2 regions of the Bradyrhizobium cedriense genome follow, and region 2 is predicted to be linked to the other one. Evidence: riboswitches for the same ligand, from Rfam matches in the RefSeq annotation. Region 2 holds a riboswitch; the other holds the start of a gene.
The links. A riboswitch is a leader RNA that binds a small molecule or an ion and turns the genes downstream of it on or off. The one in region 2 is predicted to bind cobalamin.

Region 1 (5,712 bases), on a different contig from region 2:
AAGCGCGCATTTCGTCCTGACCGGCAAGGCCTCGTCGATCCAGCGCGTCAGCCGGGCCCTGAAAGCGGCCGGCGTCGCAACATCGCGGATGAGGACCAAGGCCTATTGGGCGCCGGGCAAGACCGGACTGGACTAACGCAAACGCCGCCAGCCGATGACGATGCCCGTGATCGAGAATGCCAGCCCGAGCGCGCAGAGCCCGACGATCAAGACGTCACGCAGACGCGGGTGTGCCATGAGGGCTGGGAAGTCCAGCGTGTGCAGCGCGCTGTAGACCCAGCGATAGGCCCGCCGCGACGCATCCAGCCGTTGCAGCACGCGACCGTCCGCGCCGTCGATGTCGAACCAGAGTTCGCCACAGCGCGAGCGATAGACAGGTGAACCCGGGAGAGCTGATCGCACGAGGTAGAAATCATCATCGGCGACGACGGACGGTGCGTCGCAGCGCGGAGCGAGGCGCGCCGTCAATGCCAATAGCTCGCGCGCGCTGAGAAATCCCGTCTGCTCATCGTGCGGCAGATCCCCTACCCTGATCAATCTCTGACCACCAAGCGCCACCCGGTCGCGCCGATAGACTGTGTCGTTGAAGCCGAACCATTCGACCTCGCGGGCCGAGGAGGATACTGACTGGCGATCGAGCGACGCGGCCTCCCTCCAATCCGGCACACCGTTGATCACGCCGGCCTCTGTCGGCGTCAATTGCCCGGGCGAGAACAGCCGTCCGTGATCCATCGAGAGCCAGCCGCTGAAGATCCAGCTCAGCACAAAGAGCATCGCCGCGAGGCCCATGAGGTGGTGCAGCGCATGCCAGCCGCGGTAGGGCGAGGAGATCCGACGTCTTCGAATCTTCACCCGCACGACCCCGAGCACCGCACCCAGCAATGCTGCGATCAATGCGAGCAGCGACAACGTCCAGACCACCCGATCCCACAGCGCCCAGTTACTTCGCAGAACCCTGGGATAGATCCAGTGCAGAACACTGCCGGCCCAATTCCAGGCGCGCTCGCTCCGCGTCGTATCAAGCACCACCTCGCCGGTCGAGGACGAGACATAGATCTCCGTTCCGGCGTCATCGTCGAGGACAGCGCGGAACAACGGCCGATGGCGATCGAAACCGTTCGGCACGCTCCATTGATCGTAGTCCCAATGCCCGACGATCGCGGCGCGTGCGGCATCGAGGCCGCGGCTGCGGGCGTGATCCCGCGCGATGGCCAGCGCGACATCGAAAGACGCGACCGAAGCGTCGGACCCATCCGAGGCGCGGACTGCGCCCGCGCGCGACAGCCCTGAAACGATGTAGACCGGTCCGTCACTCCGCTGGATCAGCCGCACGCGCGTGGCATCCGTGATCCCGCTCGCTGCCACGGCGTCTCCGACCGAAATCCTGGTCTCGCCGCGATCCACCGGCGCCAGTCCGGCAAACCGCTCCGCTTCCGTCAGCGACGGAAACGGAACGAAATGCATGACGATCCCGGTCGCGAACCACATCGCGAACAGGAGGCAGAACGCGATCCCGAGCCAGCGGTGCGAGAGGACGATCGCGCCCATCATGCGTTCAGCGCCCTACCATTTGAACGCGGCCGAGATCTCGTAGGTCCGCGGCGCGCCCAGCAGGATCTGATCGGGGTAGAACGGATCGCCCCAGATCGCGTAGCGCTTGTCAGCGATATTGCGGATACGGAAGGTCAGGCGAGCCTGGTCCACCGCATTGAACACCGTCTTGGGAATGTCGACGAAGGCGTAGACGTCGGCCACCGTGTACGCCTTCATCGTCACGACGTTGGCATCGGTGTTGTAGCGGTCGCCTATATGGCGGCCGGTGATGCCGAGTTCCACCGGCCAGGGTGTGAAGAACCGGTACGACGCGCCGGCATTGGCTACGATACGCGGCACGTTCGGCGGCGTGTTCCCCGAGAACGAGCCGCCGACGAAGTTGTAGTCGGCATAACGCGCATCGACATAGGCGATGTTGCCCCACAGCCGCAGCGGCTCGATTGGCCGCACCGAGGCGGCGAGCTCGACGCCCTTCGACTCCTGTCGTCCCGCAATATTGAGCTGCATGCCGCCGGCCGCCGCATAGACGTTCTTGCGTACGATGTCGTAGGCCGAGAACGACCATTCCGCCCTGTTGTCCCAGAACAGATGCTTGACGCCGGTCTCGTAGGTGCGCGCGGTCGTCAGGTCGAGCGGCTGGGTTGGGCTCAGCAGGAAGATGTTGTTGGCTGCGATATCCGCGCCGGTGGCGTACTGGCTGAAGAAAGTCAGGCCGGGAACGGCCTCCCAGGTGTAGCCGATGCGCCCCGTCGTCGGCACCCAGGATTTCGAGAACGGGAAGCCGGCCTTCTCCAGGCCGCTCACGTTGGTCGAATTGCGGTCGAGCCCGATATGCTCGACGCGCAGGCCGCCAATCAGCGCGAAGTTACGCGTCAGCTTCAGCCGGTCCTCGAACGACAGCGCCTCGTTGTCGATGCGCGCGGTCTGCTGCTGTGTCGTGAGCAGGCCGTAAAAGCCCCGATTGGGATCGACCAGCGAAACGGAATCACCTGGAAAGTTTGCCGCGCCGGGCCTGACGAAATCGAGATAGCTTGACGACAAGGTCGTGACCATCCGGTTGTCGAAGCCAGCGATGTTCGTGTCCCAGATCAGGTCGGTGACGTTGCCAACCAGACGCTGGCTGTGCGCGACATAGAAGCGCTCGCGATCGACCAGGTTCGTGGTGGAGTTGAACGCCTCGATCTCGTTGTTGAACCAGCTTCGTTCTGCACCGTAGCCATAGGCCTGGCTCTTCAGCGTCAGATCGGGCGTCAGCTTCAGCTCGAATCCGCCACGCAGCCAAACCTCCTGCGCGACGTTGCGATTGTCGAGAACGTTGTAGTTGGTGTTGAAGGTGCGGTCGTCGATGGTGACGGCGCCGAGATTTGTTCCGTTGTAATTCGAGACGTAATTGCCGGAGACGATGCCGCTGGTCGCGTGCGAGCCGCTGTAGGCGACGGGCACCAGCGGCGCACCCCAATACGCCTTGGAGCGATCCTCCCGGTACTCGATCGCGCCCCAGACCTTAAGACTGTCGGAGATGCGGTAATTGAGCTGGCCGGACGTGCCGAACGTCTTGACGTTGGTATCGTCGGCAAAGCCGTTGAGCGTGGAACGGCTGATGTCGAAGCGGTAGTCGAGGCCTTGCACGTTGGTGCTGCCGCCGGAGCCGTAGTGGGTCCGAAACGAATTCAGCGAGTCCCAGGAAAAATCGGCTTCGTTCCGGATCGCTCCCGTATGCGGCTGCCTGGTCACGAAGTTGATCGCGCCCCCGGCGGCACCCTCGCCCGACATCAGCGAGGCCGGCCCCTTCAGGAACTCCACGGCCTCCAGATTGGCGGTGTCGGTGATCCGCGAGGTCATGTTCTGCGGACCGATCTTGATGCCATTGTAAAGCGTGTTGATCTGGCTGTTGGTGAAGCCGCGCATGGAGAACGCTGCGGGCTCGGCCGGATTGTCGCCGGAGGTGACGCCCACCGCGCCCTGCGCCACCTCGGACACGGTGCGATAGCCCTGCTCGCGCATGGTTTGAGCCGAGATCACCTCGACGGTCGCAGGCGTTTCGCGCACCGTCAGGCCGAGCCGCGAGGCGCTTTCCGCCACTGCATTGCTGTTGAGCGGCGTCTGTGCCGCCTCATTCGGTACGACGGGTTTCGGCGCAGCAGGTGCCGTTGCCGGCCTGCGTGCAATTGCCCGGCGTGCACCCTGCGCCTCGCGGCCCGCCGGCTTGGCCTGCTTGCGGGGTTGAGCGGGCGACACCTCGACGGGCGGCAGGGGCTCGCGAACCTGTTGCGCGAAGGCGGCGGGCATATCGGCGACGACAAACGGCGTGAGCGCAGCGGAGGCGAGCAGGAAGCGGCGCGGTCGTACACTGGGGATGGAAGACACGGTTTTGGACCTCGGTATGACGTCAGTGGCACGTCACAGCGAACGAGGTCTCACCCTTTGGCCCTAAGGCCGTCCGATGAAGCCGAAATGTCTGTACTCCCCGACCGACATCTTCGCGTGTGACCACGGCTGACGGCAGGTCTCCTGGCTCGCGGGTCACGACCGCTTCGTCGCCTTCCCGGGACCGAGGACCCAGTGGCTTCTGACGAAGGATTCGCCGCTTACAGTTGCGGGGGCAGCCGCGGCATTGGGGACAATGTCCCCGCACCGCATTCCCTTTTCATCCCCTCTCGGGGAAACCGTCAAAAACCATCTAGGATTACCATCGAGACAGAGTCAATGTCGCAGTCGCGGCGTGAATGCCACAGCAGCAACTTCCTTGGAGATGAGCATGGAAGGCGAGACCTTCCTCTGGCTGATACGGCATGCGCCCGTCGACGGCGTCAAAGGGACGATCCATGCGGCCGACGCGCCGGCCGATCTCGGCGATCGCGCGCAACTGGAGAGGCTGCGGCAGTGCCTGCCGACAGGCGCTGCGAGCTATGCCAGCCCATCGCGGCGCACGGTCGAGACCGCGCAGGCGCTGGGACTGGCGCCAGAGCTAATGACTGAATTCAGCGAGCAGAATTTTGGCGACTGGACAGGCCATCGGCACGACGAACTCGCCGCGACTGAGGGTGACGCTTATACTCAGTTCTGGAGCGGCCCGGCGCATGGACGGCCGCCGGGCGGCGAGAGCTTTGAAGATCAGATCGCACGCGTCCGGCTGGGGCTCGCGCGGGTCGGCGCCGGCTCCGCAACGCTCGTCGTGCATTCCGGCACCATCCGCGCGGCGCTGTGCATTGCGCTGGATCTCACATCCGATGCGGCGCTGCGCTTCGTGATCGATCCGCTGTCGCTGACACGGATCGACCGGCTCGCCACTGGCTGGCGCGTCGTGTCGGTCAATCAGCGGCTGGCCTGAGCCGCATCAGGCTGGTCGGTCCGGCACATTGGCCTGCGCAAACGTCGCCATGCCGTTGTGGAGGCTGCACGCCGACCGCACCAGCGGCAGCGCAATCGCGGCGCCCGATCCCTCCCCGAGCCTGAGATCGAGGCTGATCAGCGGCTGCGCGTTCAGCGCGCGCAACACCAGCCGATGCCCCTGCTCTGCCGATTGATGCGAGGCGAGCTGGAACGGCCGGCAGGACTGATTGAGATGTGCCGCCGCCAGCGCCGCGACGGATACGATGAAGCCATCGATCAACACGGGAATGCGGGCTTGCGCGGCCGCGATGATCGCGCCTGACATCGCCGCGATCTCGAGGCCGCCGACGGCGCACAGGATGTTTTCCGGCGATGCGCCCGCAACGCCATGGCGCACAATCGCGTCGTCGATCACGCGCGCCTTGTGCGTACGCCCAGCGGTGTCGACGCCGGTGCCGCTGCCGGCGATTTCCTCTGCGCTCATGCCGAGCAGGCTGGCGGCGATCGCCGCCGAGGTCGTGGTGTTGCCGATGCCCATCTCGCCGAAGATCAAAAGATCGGGCCGACCCGGTTCCGCGCGAGCGACTGCGCGTTGCCCGGCCTCGAACGCAAAAGCCAACTCCGTCGGCGTGAGCGCAGGCTCGATGCTGAAATCACGCGTGCCGCTGCGCGGCTTGTCGGTGACGACGCCCGGCATCTCCTCCTGCGCCAGCGTGCCGGCGTCGACCACCTCGAGGCTGGAGCCAAGCTCGCGCGCCAGCACCGAAATCGCGGCGCCGCCGGCGGCAAAATTCACCATCATCGCGATGGTGACGGCTTGCGGAT
Region 2 (5,712 bases):
ATAGGCCGCATAGGCGGCGACCAGCGTGAGCGCCAGCATCAGCGGCGTGCGGCCCTGCGGCAGCATGCGGAGCACAGCCGACGACGCTGCGGTCGCCAGCAGCGCAGCCGCGCCGATAACGAAACCCCAGGCGATGCTGCCGCCATCGGTGGGATAGTGCAGAGCGCCGAAACCGATGGTCTGGTTCACGAGCCAGGCGCCGGTGACGACGAGCAGCGCCGGACGCAGCGGCAGCATGGCAGCCGCGACGACGGCGAAGGCCGCGAACGGCGTCGCACAGGCGAACGCAAGACTTGCGAGGGCACATGAAACCGTCAACAGCGCGAAGCCGAACATCGGCGCGAGACGCGGATCCACCGGCTGGAGGCGGAAACCGTCGCCGTTGGACGGCAGGATGTTGAGAGCCATGGGTGATCTCCTTCTTGTCTGATTGTAGTCCATTTGCGGGCCTGTGACAGCCCCGTCGAGGTCGGAGCGTTGCTTCAGAATGTGGCGCCGGCCTTGAGCAGATAGCTGCGACCGGGCAGCGGATAGGCGCTGAAGCGACCGTCCGTAAAGGTGCTTGCGATCGCGTAGTCGTAGTAGAGCGCATTCAGCACGTTGTTGACACTGAGCGACCAGAAGTAGCGCTCGTACTGGCCGCTGAGCTTGAGGTCGATCGTGCCGTTGGCGGGAATCGGTTTCTGGGTCCCGGCCTGGTCGTTGTCCATGCGACGCTCGCTCCAGAAACGCGCGGTTGCGTCGAGCACCACATAGTGCTGCCAAATGTTCCAGGTGACGCCCGCACTCGCGGTGTAGCGCGACACCAGCGGCACGTCATTGCCGGCCCACACGCCTTCGCGGAAGACGGCCCGTGTATAAGCCATGCCGGACCGCAAGAGCAGAGCATCGTTGACGCGGTACGAGACACTGGTCTCCGAGCCATAGCGGCGGGTCGGATCGAGATTGGTGTTGTAGAAAAAGACCGGATTGAAATGGATCTCGTCGGCGAGGTCCATCAGATAGAGACTGCTCTGCAGCTGAAGACCGCCTCCCTTGATGCGCAGCCCGCCCTCGATGTCCTGCGAAGTCTGGGTCTTGAGCTGGAACGTTTGCGGGACCGGATTGAAGAACGGGTCGAATGAAGGGCCTGACGACACCCGTTCGTCGACATCAGGCGTGCGGAAGGCGCGTGCAGCCCTGCCGAACAGCGCAACGGTGTCATTGAGACGATGCTCGGCACCCAGGTGCAGCGCATATTGCGTCTCGTTGCTCTTGAGCGGGAGCGCGCCGATGTCGGCGTTGAACGGAGCCGCCGGGTCGAAATTGTCACGTGCCGAGAGATTGGTGTTCTGCACCCGGGCGCCGTAGGAGACATCGGTCGTTGGCGCGACGCCGAGTGTGTGCTGGACATAGCCAGCAACCGTCCGCTGCCTGAGATCGTAATTGTGCCAGGGAGCGAGACCCTGGCCGGCGCCGCGGTTCTGCTGAAAGCTCGCGTCGTAATAGTCGACGCCGGTCAGCAATTGCGAGGGCATTCCGAAGAGCAGGCTCTTCACGCTGAGCCGCGGCGTGATCGACCATGTCGTAAGGTCAGCGTCGACATAGGTCGACGTGAAGAAGGCCGGGACCGGCGCCGGGCTGGAGAAGAACGCGCTCTGCTGCTTCTTGTCGCGCAGGCCCCCGTCGACGATGAGGTCGACGCCGTTGACAAGGGTTTTCGTGAAGCCCGCAGTCGCGCTGAAGCCCTGCTGGTTGGCGTAGTTGAAGGGCGTGCTGGCCCCTCGCCGGTTGGTCGCTAGCTCGTCGAGACCGATCGAGGGATCGACGGTGCGGCCGCCCGGCAGTCGCAGCTCCTGATTGTCACCGGTGACCGTCACGAAGGCGGTCAGGCCCGGCGTCGTGTAGTTCAGATTGCCGACGCCATTCTCCTGGAAATAGCGATTGTTGTCGCGGTAGCCGTCGGTCCTGACGGCATTGCCGTAGAACGAGGTCGACCACTGACCGGAATTGAGCGCGGCCGAGACGTTGCCGAACCTGGTATTGAACGAGCCGAAACCGGCCTCGATGCGCGCTGTCACGGGCGGGCCGCCGACGCCGCTTTTGGTGACGATGTTGATGACGCCGCCGACCGCATTGTCACCATACAGCACCGCACCGGAATTGCCGCGCGTGATCTCGATGCGCTCGATGGCATTGAGCGGGATGGTGGAGAGGTCCACCTGAGCCATATCGATGTCGTTCAGCCGCCGTCCGTTGACCAGCACCAGCGTGTTGGCGGTCGCGAATGCGCCGAAGCCGCGCAGGTCGACGCTGGTCTTGGCACCGATCTGGCCGCCATAGAACGTCGTGATCTGGGCGCCCGGTACCCGCGTCGCGATGATCTCGGCCAGCGTCTGCGAGGGCGCATGCGCGATGTCCGCGGCCGTGATGACGGTCGTGGCCGCGCCGACGATGCCGCCATCGCTGGCGGCGACCTGATTGCCAGAGCCGGACGAGCCGGTCCCTGTCGGCACCCGGTTCGGCGTCGCCAGGCGCCTCCCTGTCTCGCCATCGCCGGTCGCCCTCGCTCGGGTACGGTTCTGATCGTCGGACCCGGTCACTTCGACCGGCGGCAGCTGCTCGGCGACGGCCTGCTGCGCGTGGGCGATGGAATGATCCAGCGAACAGAAGGAAACGGCCGCAACGATGCCGGCGCAGCAGCGCCTGGCGGGAGTGAGAATACGGGGCACAATCATAACCTCGGCATGACGTCAGTGGCACGTCACAGCGAACGAGGCTCTACGGCGGAGCGATCGACGCCCCGGTGAAGCTCATGTCTGTACTCCCCGACCGACATCTTCGCGTGTGACCACGGCTGACGGCAGGTCTCCTGGCTCGCGGGTCGTCACCTCTACGTCGCCTTCCCAGGACCGAGATTCCCAGTGGCACAGGACGAGAGATTCGCCGCTTACAGTTGCGGGGGCAGCCATGGCATTGAGAGGATCCCAACCTCAGGACATCTCGCACCACGTTCCCTTTTGATCTCCGTGAGGAGAACCGTCAGCGACCAATCTAGGGGGTGTCCAAGCCGGGAGTCAATCGACCGCTGGCATCTTGGCCGCAGACGCGATCGGCCGGCTCCAGAACGAATCGAGCAATGCCCTGCGCCTCCTACGTTCGCCCCCGCAGGCGTTGGGCCTGAGCCCAGGCGACAGCGACATCGCGAGGCGGAGCGTCGAGGCGCTTGATCGGCGTCAGTTCGCCGGAAGCCGAGATGATCGCGGTCTCTTCGCGCCGGCAGCGCGTGCAGACGAAACGGACCTCATGCGGGGATGCCGACCAGCTTGAACGTTTCACGTTGGCGGCCATCGGCCAGGCATCGCAATGCGAGCACGATACCAGGAACCGGCCGGGATCGAGCATACCCATTCCATTGGACTCCGCGTCCTGCCCACTGCTTCCAATGACTATCCTATGTGAAACGTTCCGGTGCCTCCGCACCGTCGACGCCACGTTCGCTGGAAGCCTGCGCGCTGCTCGCCGTTCCCACGAGACCTCCGGCGTTGTCGATTTCAAAGCTTGCGAAGTTCATCCGATGTCCCCCTGCTCCGATCGACCCTATCAGGTCGAGACGGCGAGGACGATGGGGAGCCCGGGGGATCGCGCGGTTGCGACGCCTCGCAAGGCAGAAGGTAATTCGGTCAGCGAGCCCCCTTGAGGGTGCAGGATGTCGTGCAGGTGACCGTGGTGCCGCGGTCGCACGCCCTGCAGGCGTTGACACACTGGCTCATGTCGCGTGGATTGTAGCTGTAGTTGCGCATCGGACAGGTCGGCGTCGTCGAGCCGGTGATGTCCCGCTCCTGATCGCAGGCAGCGGTCATGAGCGCGAATATGATCACTGCAACGAAGCGCATGGGATTGCCCTGTCAAGCATGGCAAATGACACCCGCGAGGCACGCTGCATTGCAGCGAACCCCAGCCTTCCCACCACGAGCCATCGTCGATCGGCGACGCTCGCATGCTTCGAGAATGCGCGCCAAATGTTAAGAACGGATTGCAGCCGGGTTCAGGCCGCAGCCCTGGTCGCGATCAACTGCCGGATATCCGCTGCCAGCTGACGGTATTGTTCGCCGAGCTTCAGATAGAACTCGCGCTTGGTGCTGTCGGTGGCGAGCTTGGCAATCAGCTCGCATTCGGCAGTGAGCGTCTCGAACCGTTCCAGCCTGTCCTCGAGATGTGTCATCGGCGTATCCCCATCAGACGCCTCAAGAACGTCAAACCTAAGCCCGGGAAATAGGTCACGGCGAACATTGTTATGAAGTAGTATCGTTTTTTCCTGCGGAGCATGCCGGAGGAGCGGATAGGGCTATTTCTGCTCCAGCCGCCAGGCGCCATCCCATCCGGCGTCCGGCGGATTGGCCTCGAATTGAGCGATGCGGCCGAGGAGCGTGCGCGAGGGACCATCGCCTGGGACCGCCTCGAGCGCCATGTTGAAGGCGGCGCGTGCATCGTCGAAGCGCCGGGCACGATAGGCGGCGAGAGCTTCGGCATAGTGGGTGCGCAGGCTCACTTGCGCATCGGTGAGTGCGCCGGCCCTGCCCATCACCTCGAAGACGGTCTGGGGCGCGCTCTGGCCCGCGACCGCGAGGCGATCGATCTCCCGCACTTCGAGGCGTGCGCCAATCGCGTCCGCCGTCGCCTGCGAGATCAGGATGCGGGTTCCGTAGACCTTGTTGGCGGCCTCCAGCCGCGAGGCGAGGTTCACGGCGTCGCCCATCACGGTGAAGCTCATCATCAGTTCGGAGCCGATGCTGCCGGTCAGGACCTCGCCGGTGGCGATGCCGATGCGCAGATCGCACGGCGCCGGCATGGCTCGGATGCCGAGCAGATCCGGCAACTGCTTCTGCAGCGCGGGCACCTGGTCGGCCATCTCGATGGCGGCAAGTCCGGCGAGCAGAGCCTGCTCGTCCTCTTCAATGAAGGGTGGTCCCCAATAGGACATGATCGCGTCGCCGATGTATTTGTCGATGATGCCGCGATTGTTCCTGATGGGACCGGACATCACGGTGAAGTAGTGATTCATCACCTTGACCAAGCCTCGCGGCGTCATGCCCTCGCTCATCGAGGTGAAGCCGCTCATGTCGCAGAACATGATGGTCATGACCCGGCGCTCGCCGTCGATTGCGACCTCCGGCCGCTCGATCAGTCCCTGCACCACCTTGGGATCGATGTAGCGGCCAAAGGTCTCCCGGATGCGCTCATTGTGCCGCAACTGTTCGATCATGCGGTTGAAGGCCGCGGCGAGTTCGCCGATCTCGTCCTGCGTCGAGACGGCGATGGGCTTGTCGAACCGGCCCGCCTCGACCTCGCGGGTGCCGGCCAACAGCAGCCGTACCGGCCGCGTGATGCCGCTGGACACCAACAGCGCAAAGACAAAACCAACGACCGCCGCGAGCAATGTCACGACACCCGAAACGATGATCGCCTGATGCTGGCGGCTGACCACCTGGGCGGTCGAGAAGAAGACCTGCGTCAGCATGTCGGCGCGGATCGCATCGACCTTCTGGTTGAACTGGTCGCGCAGCACGTCGATGTGTTCCAGCGTGCCGCGGGCCTCGGTGATCTGCCTGGCGTCGACCTGCTTGAGGAGCTTCGCATGGTGCTCGGCCAGATCGCGGCGAAGCTCGGTGACGGCGGTCTCGATGCGGATATCGATCCGCCCCAGCGCGGCGTTGTCGGAGAACGTCCTGG

Region 1: another riboswitch for cobalamin. It lies ahead of ACYCVF_RS26295 (TonB-dependent receptor); the one in region 2 lies ahead of ACYCVF_RS28710 (TonB-dependent receptor).

What each region holds. Positions count from the first base shown of each region.
Region 1 covers NZ_JBTSWB010000007.1:166,385-172,096, forward strand. The annotation lists gene ACYCVF_RS26285 (siderophore-interacting protein) at 1-136, shown strand, start outside; gene ACYCVF_RS26290 (PepSY domain-containing protein) at 133-1,551, opposite strand; gene ACYCVF_RS26295 (TonB-dependent receptor) at 1,564-3,921, opposite strand; cobalamin riboswitch at 4,039-4,240, opposite strand; gene ACYCVF_RS26300 (histidine phosphatase family protein) at 4,313-4,885, shown strand; gene cobT (nicotinate-nucleotide--dimethylbenzimidazole phosphoribosyltransferase) at 4,892-5,712, opposite strand, start outside.
Region 2 covers NZ_JBTSWB010000008.1:178,220-183,931, forward strand. The annotation lists gene ACYCVF_RS28705 (hypothetical protein) at 1-408, opposite strand, end outside; gene ACYCVF_RS28710 (TonB-dependent receptor) at 483-2,717, opposite strand; cobalamin riboswitch at 2,825-3,038, opposite strand; gene ACYCVF_RS28715 (hypothetical protein) at 3,133-3,390, opposite strand; gene ACYCVF_RS28720 (hypothetical protein) at 3,663-3,875, opposite strand; gene ACYCVF_RS28725 (hypothetical protein) at 4,028-4,204, opposite strand; gene ACYCVF_RS28730 (adenylate/guanylate cyclase domain-containing protein) at 4,328-5,712, opposite strand, start outside.